Regions from separate parts of the Endobacterium panacihumi genome, predicted to be linked through region 2. Evidence: predicted binding sites of a transcription regulator. Region 2 holds the regulator's gene; the other holds the start of a gene.

Region 1 (10,568 bases), on a different contig from region 2:
TCACGCCTCGCTGCCGGCCCGCGAATATGCCGAGTTGCTTGGAAAGAACCGCTTCGATCTGGTCGCCCACACGGCGCAGGACCCGCAATGCGGCGGCGCCACGGTTTGGCTTGCGCGGCGGCGAAGCGCCTGAAAACAAACAAATGCCCGCCGGATGCGATCCGGCGGGCTCATCTGTTCGGGCAGGGAATGGGGGGATATTACCCTGCGATTGCGACAGAACCACGGCGGGCATCAATCGAGTACAGACCCGGGCCGAATGTGGCGAGCAGGATATAGGCGCCTGCCAGCGTAAAATTCTTCTGCAGCATGATGCCGTTGAGCGCATTGATCCAGCCAAGTGCGGCATCCGGCCAGCCGGGAACGGCAACTGTGCCGGAGTGGAACATGACGCCTGTAAACACGCAGAACAGCGCCAGCGCCCAGCCGACGATACGGGTCTGGAAGCCGACGAGAACGGCAAGGCCGGTGACGAATTCAAACAGGCCGGCGAGATAGGCAAGGGCTGTTGCGGCGGGCAGGCCGGCACCGGTGATCATGCCGGCAGTGCCGGAAGGATCGACCAGCTTGCCGAAACCGGCGGTGATGAAGATGTAGGACAAAAGAATACGGGCAACCAGAATGATGACGTTGCCGGTCTGCGTGTTGGCGGACATTTCGGTTTCTCCAGATCGCGGCCGTCAGGCGGCGTTTGTTTCGGTGAGCCATATGTGCGCCATCTTCTTCGTGTCCGATAGATGAACGAAAGTTGACGGATTGTCGTCAATTGATGAACGGTGCAATGTCATGAAAATGTGCTTCCTGAACGGAACCTTCATCCGGGGTTCAGGGTTGAAGCGCCACTTTGGTTTTTATCGAAAACAGAATGTCCCAAGCGAAGACATCGCGCCGATCAGGAGGATACCCATGAAAAAGATCATCATCAGCGCTCTCGCCCTGCTGACCATCACCTTTGCCGCCGCGCCGATGGCGCAGGCCCAGACCTATCGCAGCGAGGCGCGTGAATCGCGTCAGGATTATCGCATCCACCGCAGCGCCCGTCGTGGCGATCTGACGCCGCGCGAATATCGCCAGCTGCAGCGCCAGCAGCATCGCATCGATCGCGCCAAGCGCCATGCCGCCCGCGACGGTTATGTTTCGCCGCGCGAACGCCGTCAGGTTGAGCGCATGCAGAACCGCGCCTCGAAAAACATCTATCGCAAGAGCCATAACGGCCGCGGCTATTATTGATCCGCGCTGAAGCGGCAGATCTATGGCCGTCCGATTCCCAAAGGGGTCGGGCGGTTTTTTATGGTCAGCTTTCCTCGATCCGCCTGGCATCAGCGGGCAGCACGGAAAGCTCCCGCCAGTCGATCTCTTCCAGAAGAAAATTGTATTCCTCGACATTGATCAGTTGTTTCGAGCGCAGATATTCCAGTTTTTCGCGCTGGGCGGCAATCGCCTTCAAGGCCAGCTTCCGATAGGTGTCGAGCGATTTTTCCGCGTCTTCATCCGTCACCGCGGTGCGCTCGATCGAAAACTTGTTGCGCAGCAATTCCGCTTCCGGGCCTGAAATGTCTGCCAGCCGCGAAAGCCCCGCCTGGGCGATCTTTCCGCGCAATTGCATCAGTTCGCCGTGGCCGGCATCCCGCCGGTCCAGCCCCAGCCAACGGATGAGCGGCGTCAGCGTCAGGCCTTGCACGACCAGGGTCGCCAGCACCACCGCAAAGGCGGTCAGCACCACGATGTCCCGTTGCGGAAAATCGGTGGGCAAAGCGAAGGCCGTGGCCAGCGTGACGAGACCGCGCATGCCGCACCAGCCGGCCAGCAGCGATTGCGTCACCGTGGCCGGCTCCGGCTCGCCGCGCCGCACCACGAACCAGGCGTGGATGCGGTTGAAGCCGACGCAGATGACGAGCCGCACGATGACCACGACGGCGATGACGACGCCGGCAAAAACGATGGCCTGCCCCAGATGCCCGGCTTCCATCTGCCGGACGATGTCGCGCACCTGCATGCCCATCAGCAGGAAGGCCATGACGTTGAGTACGAAGACGACGGCGGTCCACACCGCGTAGGATTGTACCCGCATGCGCGCTGAAGCGCGCGCCTCGGTGGTGCGGGCCAGCGCCATGGCGAAGGTGACGATGGCAAGCACCGCAGACAGCTCCAGCCGCTCGGCGACGATCCAGAGCAGAAAGGTCTGCACGAATTGCAGCACGATGCCGCCCAGCGTGCCGGCCACGAAACGGGTCAGGCGCCGCACGAACCATGCCGCGGCGAGGCCGAGCAGAATGCCGCCCGGCACGGCAAGACCCAGATGCACCGCCACGTCGGTATCCACCCCGCCGGCCGACTGGATGGCGAGCGCTGCATCGAAGATCAGAAGCGCTGCGGCATCGTTGAACAGGCTTTCGCCGCGCAGGATGGTGTCGGTATCGCGCGGAATGGCCATGGAGGAGAGCACGGCGGTGGCTGCGGCCGCATCCGGCGGCGCCACGATGGCGCCAAGCACGAGGGCTGCGGCAAAGGGCAGGCCGGCAAAAGCCCAGCCGATCCATGCGACGCTTGCAGCGGTGAGAATGACGCCGCCGATCGCAAACACCAGAAGCGGCAGCCAGAAACGTTTTGCCGTACCGACCGGAAAATCGAAGGCGGCATCGAGCAGGGCGGGGGCGATGAACAGCGCCAGCGCCACATGCGGATCGAGCGAAATGTAAGGCATGCCCGGCACCAGCGCGACCGCCGCCCCCGCCATGGCAAGCATGGAAGGGTAGGGCACGCCGAGCCTGCGCGAAAACTGCAGAAGCACGACGGCGACAAGCAGAAGGATGAGCAGGCTTTCAAAAAAGCTCATGCGGGTATCCTGATGGCAAAGAGGGCGGCGCAGTGTGCGAGGGGACACCGTTCTTGACGTTAGATAGGCGAGAAGAGGCGGTTGGCCATGGGCGGTATCGACAAAGGCAAAGGCTGGCACGGTGGCCTGCCGACGGTCGTTGCATGAAAGATAAAGCTTGTTAGGATTACGCCGCGCTACCGATCAATCCCTGAGGCTGCATCAATGGGCATTCCGCGGCGATCCCTGTTCCGGGCCGGCGCTCTTTTGCTGGTCGCAGGCAGCGTCTGCGTGTCTCTCGATGCCATAGCCGAAGAGGAAGTCGGCAATCAGCCGTGTCTTTACGAACGATCCGGCGGCGCTGATCCGCTCTGCATTCGTCGCGACACATTCAACACCGATCTCTGCCGCACAATCGAACATTTTGCCGAAAAGCATGCCGTTCCGCCGGCCTTTTTCGCCCGCCTCATCTGGCGGGAAAGCCTGTTCCGGCCGGAAGCCGTCAGCCCCAAAGGGGCGGAGGGGATCGCCCAGTTCATGCCGGGCACGGCGCGCATGCGTGGTCTCGCCAACAGTTTTGACGTGATCGAGGCGCTCGATGCATCGGCCAGATATCTTGGCGAGATGAAAACCCGTTTCGGCAATTTCGGTTATGCCGCTGCCGCCTATAATGCCGGCGAAAACGGCCTTGCGCGCTTCCTGTCGAACGACCGGCTGCCCATCGAAACCCGCGATTACGTTTTTGCTATCACCGGCGCCACGATCGAGATGTGGCGGGACAAGCCGCCTGAAACGGCAGCGCCGGAACTGGACGACACCCTGCCGTTCCAAAAAGCCTGCACGGTTCTGGCCGATACAAGGCGGATGAACGAACCGGTCTTTGCCGGTTCTGCCGATTGGGCGCCCTGGGGCGTGCAGCTTGCCGGGCATTATCGCCTGGCCGTCGTCGATCGCCTGTTCACCCGCGCCATCCTGCAACTGCCGGCACCGCTCAATGCCGAGCGTGCGCTGATCGTGCGCCAGCGTGGCGGCAACTTTGGTTATCGCCCGCGTTATGCCGCAAGGATCGGCCGCGAGACACGCGAAGAGGCAAACAGGCTGTGCGCGGCGATCAGGGCGGAAGCGGTGCCGTGTACGGTGTTCAGGAACCGGTAGCTAATCCTGGTCAGGTCTAACGAAGAGGGAACAGCAATATTGCCCGCTCCTGCGTGGCTTCCACGAATGATGTCTCATCAACGTCCGAGACGGGAAGATAGGTGGATTTGTTCGGGGCATGGAACAGCAGGATGCCGTAATGCTGAAAGGCGTCAACCGTATCGCAGGTTAGCATTCCTCCCGACGTCAGCTTGATTTGTGCAGTCGGCTTGCAGGGGAGCGAGGCATCTCGGGCTTCACTGAAATAGTCGGAGCCGATCCAGCCTGTGGCGAACCACAGCACAACAAGGCTGACACGTCCGGCAATGCCGGTATTCAGCAGGAGCGATTTGGTGAAAATCAGCAGGAAGCCGAGCAGGAGTGAAACTGTCGCAGACAAGCCCAAGGCGGCCCAGATCGGAAAGGTCAATGCAGCGGCAATGATGATGGCACCTGCCGGAATCTTGTCGCCAGCACGAAGCCGCTTAGAATGCCAGCGAAAATACTGCGCCGGCGTTTCATGTGTTGGTCCCGCCGCCAGCCACTCAAAACCGATGATGACCGCAAATGTAGACAGGAACCAGAAAAAGCTCTGCCAGCTGAAGACGATCTGGCCAAACATTTCCCACGTGTTTTCCGGCAGGGGCGGGGAGAGCGGGATAATCTGTCCGGCATGCACGCCGAGGACGGCTGCTGCCACGGAAGCGACCGAAACCCAGAATGGTCCGCGCGCCGTGTTCTCCGATGAATCCGCAGTCGCGGTGCTGGCCATGAACAAGTCCCGTCATCTTTTCCCCACTGCATAACTAATGCGTTGTTTTTGCCGGACAATGTTCAGAACGTGGAATGGTGGTGCTTGTCGCCGGACAACACGAAAAAGGGCGGCCTTGCGACCGCCCTTTCCGTAACTGAACCGTTTGGCTCAGACATAAGACCTTTCGGTCTTACATCATGTCCATACCGCCCATGCCGCCCATGCCGCCAGGCATGCCGCCGCCAGCTGCTTCCTTCTTCGGAAGTTCGGCGATCATGGCTTCGGTGGTGATCAGCAGCGAAGCAACCGAAGCTGCGTTCTGCAGAGCCGTGCGAACAACCTTGACCGGGTCGACGATGCCCATGGCGATCATGTCGCCATATTCAGACGTCTGGGCGTTGTAGCCGTAGTTGTCTTCGTTCTTCTCGAGGATCTTGCCGACAACGATGGAGGCTTCGTCACCAGCGTTTTCAGAGATCTGGCGAACCAGAGACTGCAGAGCGCGGCGAACGATGTTGACACCAGCTTCCTGGTCGTCGTTTGCACCCTTGACGGTGATCTTGGAAGCCGAACGCAGCAGGGCAACGCCGCCGCCCGGTACGATGCCTTCCTGAACAGCAGCGCGCGTTGCGTTCAGAGCGTCATCGATGCGGTCCTTGCGTTCCTTGACTTCGATTTCGGTCGAGCCGCCAACGCGGATGACGGCAACGCCGCCAGCGAGCTTGGCAAGACGTTCCTGCAGCTTTTCGCGGTCGTAGTCCGAAGTGGTTTCTTCGATCTGCGCCTTGATCTGGGCTACGCGGCCTTCAATGTCAGCCTTCTGGCCGGCGCCGTCGACGATCGTCGTGTTTTCCTTGGAGATCGAAACCTTCTTGGAACGGCCGAGCATGTCGAGGGTGACGTTTTCGAGCTTGATGCCGAGGTCTTCGGAGATGACGGTGCCGCCCGTGAGGATGGCGATGTCTTCCAGCATGGCCTTGCGGCGATCGCCGAAGCCCGGAGCCTTGACGGCAGCAATCTTCAGGCCGCCACGCAGCTTGTTGACGACGAGGGTCGCAAGAGCTTCGCCTTCAACGTCTTCAGCGATGATGACGAGCGGCTTGCCGGTCTGAACGACAGCTTCGAGAACCGGCAGCATGGCCTGGAGGTTCGAGAGCTTCTTTTCGTGCAGGAGGATGAAGGCGTCTTCGAGGTCCGCGATCATCTTTTCCGGGTTGGTCACGAAGTAAGGCGACAGGTAGCCGCGGTCGAACTGCATGCCTTCGACGACTTCGAGTTCGGTTTCAGCGGTCTTGGCTTCTTCGACGGTGATAACACCTTCGTTGCCAACCTTCTGCATGGCTTCAGCAATGTCGTTACCGACCTGCGTGTCGCCGTTTGCGGAGATCGTGCCGACCTGGGCAACTTCAGCCGAGGTGGAGATCTTCTTTGCCTTGGCCTGCAGGTCCTTGACGACTTCCAGAACGGCGAGGTCGATACCGCGCTTCAGGTCCATCGGGTTCATGCCGGCAGCAACAGCCTTGGCGCCTTCGCGAACGATCGCGCGGGCCAGAACGGTTGCCGTCGTGGTGCCGTCGCCGGCGATGTCGTTGGTCTTCGAAGCAACTTCGCGGACCATCTGGGCGCCCATGTTTTCGAACTTGTCTTCCAGTTCGATTTCCTTGGCGACCGATACACCGTCCTTGGTGATGCGCGGAGCGCCGAAGGACTTGTCGATAACGACGTTACGACCCTTCGGGCCGAGGGTGACCTGCACTGCGTCAGCGAGGATGTCGACGCCGCGCAGCATCTTTTCGCGCGCAGAGCGGCCGAACTTTACTTCTTTAGCTGCCATTTTGAGAACTCCTAGAGCTTCAGCTCAATGGTGATTTCTGATTGTCGGATGGAGAAGATCGGCTAAAATCAGCCGATGATGCCCATGATGTCGGATTCCTTCATGATCAGAAGGTCGACGCCATCGAGCTTGACTTCGGTGCCCGACCACTTGCCGAACAGAACGCGGTCGCCAACCTTGACGTCGAGAGCGTTGAGCGTGCCCTTGTCGTCGCGAGCGCCCGGGCCAACAGCGATGATTTCGCCTTCAGCCGGCTTTTCCTTGGCGGTGTCAGGGATGATGATGCCACCCTTGGTCTTTTCTTCGGACTCAACGCGCTTGACGACAACGCGATCGTGCAGGGGGCGGAAAGTTGTGCTTGCCATTGTCTAATCCCTCGATCAAATGACATGGACGGGCCGGTGAGGCCCGCGTGATGGGTGTTAGCACTCTCCATATGTGAGTGCCAGCGCAACCGAGATAAGACCGGTCCAACCCTGAGTCAAGGAAGCCCCGTAAAATTTCGCTACAGGGCACAAGGGGCATGCGAAACAACGTTAACGGCGTTGTGTGGCGAGAATTTAACGCCACGCCCTGCTGCTTATGCGCCGCAATGCAGTTGCGGCAGAAGCGAGCGGAAAACAGCCTCGGTGTTGGCCGAAATCTTTTCCCGGTCGGCCAGAGGAGCAGTGCCTCGCACGGTCAACACCTTGCCGCCGTTATACAGGGCGTAACGGCGCTGGACCTTTTCGCCAAACTTGTTTTCGAGCGTGTAACCGACGGATGGTCCTTCGACAAACGTCTTTGCGCTGCAATTCGGGCCGGTTTTCAGGCATTTCTCGGTCAGGGTGGCGGCGGTTATGGTGCCGTCTCGCAAGCCTTGTTCCCGGTCGTCGTTCGCGCCCAGAAAAATCGCTATCGTGCGCGTATCCGCGCAGTCGGCGCATATGATCTGCGCAGAGCCGTCGTCCATGGGATCAACGGTAAAACCTTCGCCCACAATCGCCGGGTCAAGCTTGAGGTCGCGAACTTTCTCCGTGCAGAAGCCGGATTGCGCATGTGCTTGTGCTGCCCCGAGCGCGAGGAAAAGTGAGAAACTCAATGCTGCTTTTGCAGATATGCGCATATTTGTTCTTATCCGAATGTGTTTTGAAGCTAACAATACTGGTTATATGACCGTAACGCTTGTGTCTGAACAGAGGCTAGGAAGTGTAGCCGTGGCAGGGTCACAACCCGTAAGCTTCGTCATATGGCCTTTACATGACGTTTTTAGGGAACGCCTTGCGGCCATAATGTCGCAGGGCAAGAGGAACACATGACGGCAATTGACGGTGCGGACAGGCAGGATGGCACGCGACCCACTCTTTCAGAGCTGACCGGCGTGTTCGCCCGCATCGGTGTCTTGAGTTTCGGCGGTCCCGCCGGGCAGATCGGCATGATGCATCGCAGTCTGGTGGAAGAAAAACGCTGGATCTCTGAAGAGCGTTTTCTGCATGCGCTGAATTACTGCATGCTTTTGCCGGGGCCGGAGGCGCAGCAGCTTGCCACCTATATCGGCTGGCTGGTCGGTGGCATAAGAGGCGGCATCATTGCCGGCCTGCTGTTCATCCTGCCGGGCCTGTTCGTGATGATCGGCCTCTCGGCGGCCTACGCGCTGTGGCAGGAAACGACATGGCTGGATGGCCTGTTTTTCGGCCTGAAGGCTGCGGTGCTGGTGATCGTCGTCGAGGCGGTGATCCGGCTTGGCCGCAAAACACTGAAGACTGGATTTTTGCGCGTCATTGCCGCTCTGGCTTTTGTCGCTTTGTTTTTTTTCGGCCTGCCGTTTCCGCTGGTCGTGCTGGGTGCCGGCCTTGCCGGTTTTATTGCCGCGAAAATGGGCGACACTCCCAACCTGCCGCTCGCCCAAACGACCGACCTGCCAAAGAAGAGCCGTCCGTTGCGCGCGATCGCTTCGTTGCTTTTATGGATCGCCGTCTGGCAGGCACCGCTGTTTTTGCTCTGGGCGCTCCATGCGCCCGAAAGCCTCGCTGCGATGTTTTCGTTCTTTTCGCGCATGGCGCTGGTCACCTTTGGCGGGGCCTATGCTGTGCTCGCTTATGTGGCGCAGGTGGCGGTGGAGGATTACGGCTGGCTGCGCCCCGGCGAGATGGTGGATGGTCTGGCGCTGGCCGAAACCACACCGGGTCCGCTGGTTCTCGTTCTCTCCTTCGTCGGTTTCCTCGTCGGCTTTCGCGAGGCATCCGGGCTCGGTGTCATTGCTGGCGGCGCCTTGGGCGCGGTGCTGGTGGCATGGGCCACCTTCGTGCCAAGCTTCATTTTTATCTTCGCCGGTGCGCCGTTCATTGAGCGGCTGCGCGGCAATGCCGTAATGTCGGCGGCGCTCTCGGCGATTACCGCTGCCGTGGTTGGCGTCATCCTCAATCTGGCTTTGTGGTTTGGCCTGCACGTCCTCTTCACGGAAGTGATCAAGCTGCCGATCGTTCCCTCGCTTGGCTTCACCGCGTCCATGCCGGTCCTCTCCAGCATCGATCCCGCAGCCGTCGCGCTCTTTTTTGTGTCCGCGCTGCTGCTGTTTCGTTTCAAACTCGGTCTTGTGCCGGTTCTCTGTTTCTGCGCTATCGCCGGCCTTGCGCTGCGGCTGTCGGGCCTTGCGTGATCCGCGCCCTGCATGTGACGCTCGGGTGAAATATCGCCGGTGAACAGCAAATGCCCTTGCCATCGTCATTGTGCTTTGCGAGATGAACGCCTGATTTTTCTAAAAAGAACGGACAGGCAGGCATGACACAGCGTATCCAGAACCTGAGCGACGTGACGGGCGCCTACGACGTCGTTCTCTCCGATGTCTGGGGTGTCGTGCACAACGGCGTCGAAGCCTTTCCGCAGTCCTGCGAAGCATTGGCCGCGGCCAGCAAGGCCGGCTCCACCGTCGTCCTGATCACCAATTCGCCGCGCCGTTCCGCCGATGTCATCACGCAGATGCGGGCGCTGAACGTTGCCGACGAGACCTATGACCGCATCGTCACATCCGGCGATGTCACCCGCAAACTGATCGCCGAAGGCCCGAAAAAGGTGTTTCTGCTCGGCCCCGAGCGCGACATGAACCTGCTTGATGATCTCGGTGTCACCGTCACCTCGGCGGAAGAGGCGGAAAGCATCGTCTGCACCGGCTTTTTCGACGACGAAAAGGAAGTGCCGGAAGATTATACCGACATGCTGAAGGCATGGGTTGCCCGCGACCTGCCGTTCATCTGCGCCAACCCGGACCTGATCGTCGAGCGCGGCCACAAGATGATCCCCTGTGCCGGCGCCGTTGCCGCCTATTACGAACAGCTTGGTGGCAAGAGCCAGATTGCCGGAAAGCCGCATCACCCGATCTACGAAGCGGCGATTGCGCAGGCTGAAGAGGTGCGAGGGCCAGTCGAGCGCTCGAAAATCCTTGCCATCGGCGACGGCATGCCGACCGATGTGCGCGGCGCGCTTTCACAAGAACTCGACCTGCTCTATATCAGCGGCGGCATCCATGCTGCCGAATACACGGTGGGCGGCCAGACGGACGAAGCGATCCTGAAGGCCTGGCTCACCGCTCAAAATGCCACGCCAAAATTCTGGATGCCACGGCTGGCCTGAACGGAATGTTTGCGGAATGACCGTTTTCCATCGCAATGAGAAAAAAGACCCGCTGCCCGAAAACCTGAAGGGCGGCGTCATTGCCATCGGCAATTTTGATGGTGTGCATCGCGGTCATCGCAGCGTGCTCGAGCGGGCGCTGGAGCTTGCTGAAAAGAACGGCGTGCCTGCTCTCGTTCTGACGTTCGAGCCGCATCCGCGCACCGTGTTCAAACCGGACCAGCCGGTCTGCCGTCTAACGGCCGCACCGCTGAAGGCTCGTATTCTCGAAGCCATGGGTTTTTCCGCCGTCATCGAATATCCGTTCGACAAGGAATTTGCCGCCCGTTCGGCGGAAGAATTCATCCAGACCATTTTGATCGACTGGCTGGGCGCGAGCGCCGTCGTCACCGGTTTCGATTTCCATTTCGGCAAGGGGCGCG
Region 2 (10,568 bases):
TTTATGCCAGTTTCAAGGGCGGCGAGGCGGAGGGGCATGATGCGCTCGGGCGTTATTATAACTACCCATCCATGCCTTGGCTGATGATGCTCGGCGAAACCCTGCCATGGTCCTATCTCGCCGTGGATATGACCCATGGCGGCGCTTATGATGGTCAGCCGACAGACTGGCTGCATCTGCTGGCCGTGAAAGCCTGAAACCTGTGCCTCAAAAGGCCAGATCGGCCACCACAGCATCCAATATCAGCATGCCGGAAGGCGTGCAGCGCAGTCTTGAATTGCCGATGCGTTCGATAAACCCGTGTTCCAGTAAAGTCTGCTCGCGCTCCGGATTGGGGTCGCGGCCGGAAAGCTGGCTCCAGCGGGCAAGATCGACACCCTCGGTCAGGCGCAGACCCATCAGCAGCAACTCGTCGGCCATTTCATCAAAGCCGAGCTGTTCCTGCTCCACCATGCCGTGGCCATGGGCCTCCACGAGGTCCAGCCACGCGTCCGGTTTGCGCTCGGTGGCGGTGGCGATCTTGAAGGAACCGCGTGACAGGCGGCCATGCGCGCCGGGGCCAATGCCAGCATAATCGCCGTAACGCCAATAGGTCAGGTTATGGCGGCTTTCCGCGCCCGGTACGGCGTGGTTCGACACCTCGTAGGCCGGCATGCCGAAACGCGCGGTAATCTCCTGCGTCGCCTCGTAAAGATCGGCGGATTGGTCGCCGTCCGGCACGATCAGCTTGCCGGCCTTGTGCAGGCCGTAGAAGGGTGTGCCTTCCTCGATCGTCAGCTGGTAGAGCGACAGATGGTCGACGGCAAAGTCGATCGCCTGATGTAGCTCGGCTTCCCATTCGGCAACCGTCTGTTTCGGGCGGGCATAGATAAGGTCGAAGGACATGCGCGGAAAAATGTCGCGTGCCAGCTTGATCGCCTTCAGCGCGTCGTCCACGTCATGCAGGCGGCCGAGAAATTTCAGGTCGCGATCGTTGAGAGCCTGCACACCCAGCGACACGCGGTTAACGCCACCGGCGCGATACCCACGAAAACGTTCTGCTTCCACGCTGGAAGGGTTGGCTTCCATGGTGATCTCGATGCCATCGGGCATGTGCCAGTGTTTGGCAATACCGTCGAGAATGGCGGACACCGTGTTCGGATGCATCAGCGACGGCGTGCCGCCGCCAAGGAACACGCTTGTTACGGTTTTTGGGCCGCTCATCTGCCGCATCCATGCCATCTCCTTCAGGAAGGCGGCGGTGAACCGTTCCTGATCGACGGGCTGGTGGCGGACATGGCTGTTGAAGTCGCAATAAGGACACTTGGCAGCACAGAACGGCCAATGCACATAGACCCCGAAACCGGGCTCACCGGTATCGGGCAGAAGTTTGGCATGGCGGTCGAGTACGGTGTCCATGAGGTGTTGTTTACGCTTCCAGGCAGGTTTCGACAAAAATCTTGAAGGCACGGGCACGGTGGGAAAGCGCTTCCGCATCGCCGGGCTTCCAGCCATGCTTTTCTTCCGCCGTCATCTCGCCGAATGTGGTGTCGTAACCCTGCGGCTGAAAGATCGGGTCGTAACCAAAACCATCGGCGCCGCGCGGCGGCCAGGCGATCGTGCCCTCCACTTCGCCGCGGAACATCTCGGTGTGGCCGTCGGGCCAGGCAAGGCACAGCACGCTGACGAAACGCGCGGTGCGCTTGTCGTCCGTTGCCGCGCCCTTGTCCTGCAGGGCGGTTTCCACCTTCTGCATCGCCCACGGAAAATCGCGGCTGCCATCCTCGCGTTCGGCCCAGTTGGCGGTGTAGACGCCCGGTGCGCCGTCGAGGGCATCGATGACGAGGCCGCTGTCGTCGGAAAGGGCGGGTAGGCCGGAGGCTTTTGCTGACGCCAGTGCCTTGATCGCCGCATTCTCCTCAAACGTAGTGCCGGTCTCATCCGGTTCATCGAATTTCAGTTCGGCTGCAGACTTTGCCGAAAAACCGAAGGGACCGATCAGGTCGGCGATCTCGCGGATTTTTCCGGCATTGTGGCTGGCAACGACAATGGTGCGGGTCTCGAGCTTGCGCATGGGCGGTCCTTCAAAGATTCCAGAGTTTGGGTTCGGCGCATTCCAGGCTGTTGCCGGCCGGATCGCGGAAATAGATCGATCGTGCGCCGTTCGACCAGCGAAAGTCGCTTTCGATGGAAACGCCCGCCTTGTTGAGCTTTTCGGCGATCAAGTCAATCGCTTCCGCACTGACACGGAAACAGGCATGACCCGCGCCGGTCGTGCCATGGGGTGGAACCGGCAGGGCATCGGGGGAGGGTGGCTTGATGGTTTCGCTGCGGTTGAAGATCAGGAGAATGCCTTGGCCACAGCGGAAAAAGACGTGACGGTCGCCGGCGCGCAGGACTTTTTCGAGGCCGAGTAGACTGCCGTAAAAGTTTTCAGCGGCATCGAGGTCATCGACATAAAGGGCAGTTTCGAGAATGCCGTCGATCATGGTGCCATTCTCCAGGCGCTTTGCGATACGCCCCTCATCCGGCTGCCGCCACCTTCTCCCCGCTTGCGGGGAGAAGGGATATGCCGCACCGTCTCGTAATACTCGACGGAGTTATAGGGCAGGTCCCCTCTCCCCGCGTGCGGGAAGAGGGTAAGGGTGAGGGGCAGCCACAAATCGCAACACCCACCAAAATCAGCCCGCAATCGCAGCCTTCTGCATGGCCACCAGCTCGGCCGTACCGGCGGTCGCCAGATCCAGCAGCGTCAAAAATTCCTCGCGGCTGAACGGCTTGCCTTCCGCGGTGCCCTGAACCTCGACAATGCCGCCGGAGCCGGTCATGACGAAATTGGCGTCGGTTTCGGCAGCCGAGTCTTCGAGGTAATCGAGATCGATCACCGACTGGCCGGCAAAGATGCCGCAGGAAATGGCGGCAACGTGGTCTTTGAGAACCTTGTCCACCTTCACCATGTTGCGGGCTTCCATCCACTTCAGGCAGTCATGCAGGGCAATGAAGCCACCGGTGATGGCCGCCGTGCGGGTGCCGCCATCCGCCTGGATGACGTCGCAGTCGATGGTGATCTGCTTTTCGCCGAGCGCTTCCAGATCGACGACGGCGCGCAAGGATCGGCCGATCAGGCGCTGGATTTCCTGCGTGCGGCCGCCCTGCTTGCCGGTGGCGGCTTCGCGGCGCATGCGGTCGCCGGTTGCGCGCGGCAGCATGCCGTATTCGGCCGTCACCCAGCCCTTACCGGAATTGCGCAGCCACGGCGGCGTCTTTTCTTCAAGGCTTGCCGTGCACAGCACATGCGTCTCGCCGAACTTCACGAGGCACGAGCCTTCCGCGTGCTTGGAAAAATTGCGCTCGAAAGAGATCTTGCGCATCTGGTCGATTTTTCTGCCTGAAGGCCGCATGCTTTACTCCATGGAATATGGTGATCGCGTTTCTAGAACTGTGGGGCCGCTTTTGCAAAGGAAAAGCCTGAGACTACAAAGCCGCTTTTCCCTTTTGCCATGGCCGGCGCGGCATTATATTTGCATTGTCAGACGGTGACGGTTCGCAGACGCAGGATAGGAAGAAACATGGCATTTTCGGCATCGACCGCCACGGAATCCATTCTCGACGACCGTTCGCGCGAAATCTTTCGCCGTATCGTCGAAAGTTATCTGGAAAATGGCGAGCCGCTCGGCTCGCGCAACCTGTCGCGGCTGCTGCCGATGTCGTTGTCGCCGGCCTCGGTGCGCAATGTCATGAGCGATCTCGAAGAACTCGGCCTTATCTATTCGCCGCATATCAGCGCCGGCCGCCTGCCGACCCAGACCGGCCTGCGTTTCTTCGTTGATGCCTTCATGCAGGTGGGGGACCTCTCGCCGGAAGAGCGCGCCAATATCGACCGTGAAGTGCGCGCATCCGATCGCGGCCAGCCGATCGAGAGCATGCTGACGGAAGCGAGCCGCATGCTCTCGGGCGTGTCGCGCGGCGCCGGCATCGTGATTACATCGAAAAGTGATCCGGTCCTGAAACATGTCGAATTCATCCGGCTGGAGCCCACCAAGGCGCTCGCCATTCTGGTCGGCGAACACAATCAGGTTGAAAACCGCGTCATCGATCTGCCGGCCGGTATCAGCTCGTCGCAGCTCACCGAAGCCGCAAACTATGTCAACGCGCATCTCACCGGCCAGACCCTGCCGGACCTGCGCAGCCAGATCACCAGGCTCCAGGAACAGGTGAAGGGCGAACTCGATGCCCTGTCGCAGGATCTGGTGGCCCGTGGCCTTGCGGTCTGGTCGGGCGATAATGGCGAAGGCAAGCCGGCGCAGCTGATCGTGCGTGGCCGCGCCAATCTTCTGCAGGGGTTGGAAGGCGCGGACGACATGGATCGTCTGCGGCTTCTGTTCGATGATCTGGAAAAGAAGGACAGCCTGATCGAGATTCTCAATCTCGCCGAAAGCGGACCGGGTGTCCGTATCTTTATAGGTTCGGAAAACAAGCTGTTTTCGCTTTCCGGCTCGTCGCTGATCGTCGCGCCCTATCGTGATGGCGAGGACCGCATCGTCGGCGCCGTCGGTGTCATCGGCCCGACGCGGCTCAATTATTCGCGTATCGTGCCGATGGTGGATTACACCGCCCAGCTTCTCGCGCGCATGTCGCGTAACCCTCTTTGAAGAGCTTTATCGACGGCTTGCCGCTTGATGGCCGCAAAGCCTTGATTTTTTCGGCTCAAACCCTGATATCGGGGCCACTTCACACGAACACCACCCGGAGACCGTCATGACCGACGAAACCAAGAACAACGGCACTGACGCGGCGGCCAACGAAAACGCCGAAGCCGTGGCAGCCGCGATGGAGGACACAGCTGCGACCGAAGCCGATGTCGCCGAGTTTGATCCGATCGCAGAACTGCAGGCAGAGAATGCCGATCTGCGCGATCGTTTTGTGCGCCTCGCTGCCGATATGGACAATTTGCGCCGCCGTACCGAGCGCGAGTTGAAGGATGCCAAGGTTTACGGCGTCACCAGCTTTGCCCGCGACATGCTCGGCGTGTCCGACAATCTCCGTCGTGCACTTGATGCCGTTCCGGCCGAAATGCGCGCTGCAGCCGATGCCGGCCTCACCACGCTTCTCGAAGGCGTGGAAATGACCGAGCGCTCCATGCTGTCGACGCTGGAACGCCATGGCGTCAAGAAGATCGAGCCGGAAGGCGAAAAGTTCGATCCGAACTTCCATCAGGCCATGTTCGAAGTGCCGAACCCGGCCGTGCCGAACAACACCGTCGTGCAGGTGGTTCAGGCCGGTTACACGATCGGCGAGCGCGTGCTGCGCCCGGCCATGGTCGGCGTTGCCAAGGGCGGCCCCAAGGTCGAAGTGGCGGAAGCTGCCGACAAGGCCTGATCGAACGGATCATCAATCAGCAAAAAGCCCGGGCATCATCGATACCCGGGCTTTTTGTTTGTGAAGCTGTAAAATACCTCAGGCGGCGTTGGAAGCCTGTTCCTCGTTGAGGAAGGCGTAGATGGCCGAGGCGGAATCGGTGGCGCGCAGCTTTGTCACCAGGTCTTGGTCGCGCAACACGCGGGCAATGCGCGAAAGCGCCTTCAGGTGGTCGGCGCCAGCACCTTCAGGCGCCAGAAGCAGGAACACCAGATCGACAGGTTCGTCATCCAGCGCCTCGAAATCGACGGGCGAGTCGAGGCGGGCGAACAGGCCGACAATCTGGGAAATCGAGGTCAGCTTGCCGTGCGGGATGGCAATGCCATGGCCGACGCCGGTGGAGCCGAGACGCTCGCGCTGCACGATCACGTCAAAAATCTCGCGCTCATTGACGCCGGTCAGTTTGGCGGCCTTCGCAGCCAGTTCCTGCAGCAATTGCTTTTTGGAATTCACCTTCAAGCTGGGGATAATCGCATCTTGCTGCAGCAGATCTGCCAAAGCCATTTCTTCTCATCCTTTTGCCACCGAACGGGGCGAGGGGAGCGGCGTTTAAACCGCTCCCGACAAGTTCTTATCCTTTGATATTGGCAGCGTCGATCCAGCCAATATTGCCGTCGTTGCGGCGGTAGACGATGTTCAGGCTCTTTTCCGGGCTGCGGAACAGAAGAACCGGTTCATCGGTCATGTCGAGTGCCATCACAGCCGTCGCCACCGTCATGGTGCGCAGCTGCTTGGAGCTTTCGGCGACGATGGTCGGAGCAAAATCCTCCGCCACTTCCTGGTCGTCGTCAGGAATGGAATCCATGATCGCATAGGCGATGTCTTCAGCACCATTACCGTTATTACCGGCGTGATGGTCCTTGAGGCGACGCTTGTAGCGACGCAGACGCTTTTCGATCCGTTCTGCAGCAGCATCGAAGCTCAGTTGCGGGTCGTTCGCCTGACCGGCTGCGTGGAACACCACGCCCGAATCGAGGTGGATCTTGCAGTCTGCCGAGAAGCGCGAAGAACCCGCCTTCTCGACGATCACCTGGCTGGAATATCCCCCGTCGAAGTATTTGGTAACCGCATCGCCGATATGGCTTTCGATCTTCTGACGGAACGAGTCGCCAATCTCCATATGCTTTCCAGATACACGCACACTCATGGATTGTTTCCTTCTTGTCGTGACTTGCACGAACCAGTTTACGCCAAGCCGCGGATGCATCCAAGCTCTTCACACGGTGATGAGGCAAATTGCGTTGTCAGGTCATAATTGAGGGATCAAAGTGCGGCGCATATCTCCAAGCCGATGCGGCGGGCTTCTAGCCGCAGAGGTTTGGAAAGTCAACGGCAGGGAAAATTAGCAGTTTGTGCAAGGCCCTGTGCCTGTGGGAAACTGGGCATTTTCCATGCGGCGGGAAGGCTCAGCCCGCAGCGGAAACCTTGGCCAGCGCTCGCTTTTCCCGCCGCCTCTGCACGGAGGAGGGGATGTTCATGGCTTCGCGATATTTTGCAACCGTACGGCGAGCCAGGTCGACGCCACCCTTCTTGAGGCTGATAACAATGTCGTCATCCGAAAGCACCGCTTCGGGTGATTCCTGCGCAATCATCTGGCGAATCTTGTGCCGAACCGCTTCGGCGGAGTGGTTGTCTCCGCCTTCGGCCGAACCGATCGAAACGGTGAAGAAATATTTGAGCTCGAACAGACCGCGCGGCGTCATCATGTATTTGTTGGAGGTGACGCGGCTGACAGTCGATTCGTGCATCTTGATGGCGTCGGCCACCGTTTTCAGGTTCAGTGGCCGCAGATGCTCGATACCGTTCAGCAGAAAGGCGTCCTGCTGCCGCACGATCTCCGTCGCCACCTTCATGATCGTTTTTGCGCGCTGATCAAGGCTGCGGGTCAGCCAGCTGGCATTCTGCAGGCATTCGGACAGGAAGGCCTGATCCTCGCTCTGTTTTGCGACGGTCTTCGAAACCGTCTGGAAATAGGTCTGGTTGACCAGCACGCGCGGCAGCGTATCGGGATTAAGCTCGATCGCCCAGCCGCCATCGGCGCCGGATCGTACCACCACGTCGGGCACGATCGCCTCCGAAACGCCGGTCTCGAAGCCGCTGCCGGGCTTGGGGTTGAGCTGACGGATTTCCGCCAGCATGTCGACGAGGTCCTCGTCATCGACGCCGCACAGTTTGCGCAAGGTCGCAAAATCACGCTTGGCCAGCAGATCCAGATGTGAGACCAGCGCCTGCATGGCGGGGTCGTAACGATCCTTCTGTTTCAACTGGATCGCCAGGCATTCGGAAAGCGAGCGGGCAAATATGCCGGGCGGGTCGAGCGTCTGCAGTCGCTCCAGAACCGCTTCGATCTCTTCGCGGCCGGCGCCCAGCCTGTCGGCGATCTCCTGCATGTCGGCATGCAGATAGCCCGCATCATCGAGGTGGTCGATCAGATGCTGTGCAATCAGCCGTTCGCCGATATCCGACACGAGAAGCGGTGCCTGCTGCATTATATGGTCGTGCAGGCTCAAACGCCCGGCAACAAAATCGTCGAGGTCGTAGGCTTCTCCACCTTCGCTGCCCGGCATGGATTTCCATTGGCCCATCAGTTCTGGAGCATCGGGCCTTGCCTGCGGCATGTCGTCTGGGAAGACGTTTTCGAAATCGGCGTCGATCTGTTCTGAAATATGCGCGCCGCCGTCTTCGCGGCCGGTTTCGTACCAGTCGGTCTCCGAATTGCCGTCAGCGTTGTCGGAGCCGGACCCGTCGTGACCGTCGCCCGCACCATCAGAGGCGGCGTCGCTGCCTTCGCCTTGTGCATCGCCTGGCGAAAATTCGAGCAACGGGTTCTTTTCCACCTCCTGCGCGATGAACTGGTTCAGCTCGAAATGCGTCATCTGAAGCAGCTGGATCGACTGCATCAGTTGGGGCGTCATGACGAGCGACTGGTTCTGTCGCAAAAAAAGGCTGGCGGACAAGGCCATGATGGACGCGAAACTCCCGGACGATCTCCCACTCGTGGGTTTTTCCGGCCGCTCTGCGGCAGGAAATCTCACTTGGCCCGAAAATTGCTTTTTAAATGGGTTTGGTCAAGCGCCGACAGTCGGTCGGCGCCAGATTCATGTCGTTATCATGAACGGATCAAAGGCTGAACTTGTCGCCGAGATAGAGACGGCGCACATCGGCATTGTTGACGATGTCGTCGGCGCGGCCGTGGGTCAAGACCTCGCCGGCATGGATGATATAGGCGCGGTCGATCAGACCGAGTGTCTCACGCACATTATGGTCGGTGATCAGGACGCCGATGCCGCGCGCGGTCAGGTGGCGCACCAGATTCTGGATGTCGGAGACCGAAATCGGATCGACGCCGGCAAACGGCTCGTCCAGCAGCATGAAGGCCGGATCGGTGGCGAGTGCGCGGGCAATTTCCAGGCGACGGCGTTCACCACCGGACAGCGCCACGGCAGGTGACTTGCGCAGCCGCTCGATGTGAAACTCTTCCAGAAGCTCATCGAGCTTGCGGGCGCGCAGTTTTCTGTCCTTCTGGTGCACTTCCAGAACGGCCAGAATATTTTCCTCCACCGTCAGCCCACGAAAGATAGAGGCTTCCTGCGGAAGGTAACCAACGCCGAGACGCGCACGCCGATACATGGGCATGCGTGTTACATCGTTGCCGTTGATGGCGATCATGCCGAGATCGACGCCGACCAGGCCGGTGATCATGTAGAAACAGGTGGTCTTGCCGGCGCCGTTCGGTCCGAGCAGGCCAACGGCCTCGCCGCGCCGCACGACCAGCGACACGCCGTTGACGACGCGTCTTGAATCATAGGTCTTGGTCAGGCCATGGGCGATCAGCGTGCCTTCGTAACGCGCCTTGTCACGCGGGTCGAAAGGTTCCGGCTGGCCTGGCTTCGGCTGTTTGGCGAAAATTTTCTTCACGGGGCGCGATTACTGCTGTGGCTTCGATTTGGGGTCGAGCAGGATCTGCACGCGGCCGCTGGAGCACGGTGTCAGCTTGGCTTCACCGGTCTTCATCAGCACCGTCAGCTTGCAGCCGCGGAAAACGTTGGGTCCGTCGGACAGCACGACCTGTTTGCCTGTCAGAACAAAAGTCTGCGAGGCCATCTGGAACTCACCCTGATCAGCCGTGGCATTCTGCTCGCCAGAGGTCAGGTGAACCGTGTCGTTCAGGAAAATCTTGTCGATCTGCGTGTTGCCGGAGGTCACGGAAGATCCTTCGCCGAGGTAAAGCACGGTCATCTTGCCGGCGCGCATCGTCGTGGTACCCTGCACCACACGCACATTGCCGGTGAAATAGGCCTTTTTCTCGGTGTCCTGGATTTCCAGCTGGTCGCTTTCGATCTGGATCGGCTTGTCGTTGGAAAGCGTCATGCCTTCCATGCGGGTCGAGGATTGCGCCAGCGCCGAGCCGGCCATGAAACAGGCAGCGAGGGCAGCCGGGACGGTCATCGGGGTCAGGAAACGGCGAAGGGTCATGGCCGGGCTCTATTTATCTTGGTTGTTGAGCGAGGCGGCTTCGAGATCGACCCGGACCCCGCCTGTGAAGGTAATGGTTTTTCCCTTATCCGTTATCTTCATCGAGTCTGCAACAATAGACGCTTCCTGAGTGGAGATTGTTATTGTGTCGGGCGTCTCGAGCGTTCCCGCTTTCACATCCATATTGGCCGACTGGAATTTTGCCGTCAGGCCGTTGCTGAGGTTCACGTCGAATGGTGCGGTCAACTGCATGCGGTCGCTGGCGCGGTCAAAAATGCCTGCACTTGCCACCACGCGGGCAATGACATCCTTGCTCATCGGCATCGCCGCCTTGACGTTCTCGAGCGAGATCATGTTGGGGTTCTGCAGATCCTGGAGCGCCCGCGTTGCCGTCATCGAGTAGCTGACGCCGTCGTCATTGCGGCCGGCGATCGCGGGGCTTTCCATGACGATCTTGCCGTCTTCGATCTTGGCGCTCTGGATCGTCAGGTTTTCCGGCAGAAAGGTGCGGATGAAGGATACGCCGATGAAGATGAGCGAAATGATCAGTGCGGCGACCGGCAGCAACACTTTCAGCCTTTTCACGCGCGTCGAATGCGCCTGGGCCAGCTTGTAGGCTCTGGTCTGCCGAAGCGCGGCATCGTTTGCGGGGGCGGATTGAGTAAGGGTCTGCAGCGGGTTTCTCCAGCAGTCGG

The links. Region 2 encodes HrcA, which represses chaperone genes, less so after heat shock. Its sites were predicted from a motif close to GTTAGCACTCNCNNNNNGNGAGTGCTAAC; they were not measured.
Positions count from the first base shown of each region.
Region 1: the regulator HrcA is predicted to act here: its motif matches at 6,959-6,987, upstream of groES (co-chaperone GroES).

Region 1 is NZ_JBOZRA010000006.1:33,843-44,410, forward strand. Features, by position in the region: gene ACRQ1B_RS21880 (class I SAM-dependent methyltransferase) at 1-133, shown strand, start outside; gene ACRQ1B_RS21885 (DoxX family protein) at 201-656, opposite strand; gene ACRQ1B_RS21890 (hypothetical protein) at 907-1,230, shown strand; gene ACRQ1B_RS21895 (cation:proton antiporter) at 1,295-2,836, opposite strand; gene ACRQ1B_RS21900 (transglycosylase SLT domain-containing protein) at 3,041-3,970, shown strand; gene ACRQ1B_RS21905 (hypothetical protein) at 3,987-4,571, opposite strand; gene groL (chaperonin GroEL) at 4,894-6,537, opposite strand; gene groES (co-chaperone GroES) at 6,606-6,902, opposite strand; gene ACRQ1B_RS21920 (hypothetical protein) at 7,118-7,642, opposite strand; gene chrA (chromate efflux transporter) at 7,832-9,175, shown strand; gene ACRQ1B_RS21930 (TIGR01459 family HAD-type hydrolase) at 9,298-10,146, shown strand; gene ACRQ1B_RS21935 (bifunctional riboflavin kinase/FAD synthetase) at 10,163-10,568, shown strand, end outside.
Region 2 is NZ_JBOZRA010000001.1:2,095,228-2,105,795, reverse strand. Features, by position in the region: gene ACRQ1B_RS10505 (class I SAM-dependent methyltransferase) at 1-197, shown strand, start outside; gene hemW (radical SAM family heme chaperone HemW) at 208-1,398, opposite strand; gene rdgB (RdgB/HAM1 family non-canonical purine NTP pyrophosphatase) at 1,409-2,053, opposite strand; gene ACRQ1B_RS10490 (VOC family protein) at 2,064-2,468, opposite strand; gene rph (ribonuclease PH) at 2,661-3,380, opposite strand; gene hrcA (heat-inducible transcriptional repressor HrcA) at 3,549-4,631, shown strand; gene grpE (nucleotide exchange factor GrpE) at 4,738-5,358, shown strand; gene ptsN (PTS IIA-like nitrogen regulatory protein PtsN) at 5,437-5,901, opposite strand; gene hpf (ribosome hibernation-promoting factor, HPF/YfiA family) at 5,969-6,544, opposite strand; gene rpoN (RNA polymerase factor sigma-54) at 6,804-8,360, opposite strand; gene lptB (LPS export ABC transporter ATP-binding protein) at 8,518-9,315, opposite strand; gene ACRQ1B_RS10450 (LptA/OstA family protein) at 9,325-9,846, opposite strand; gene lptC (LPS export ABC transporter periplasmic protein LptC) at 9,883-10,548, opposite strand.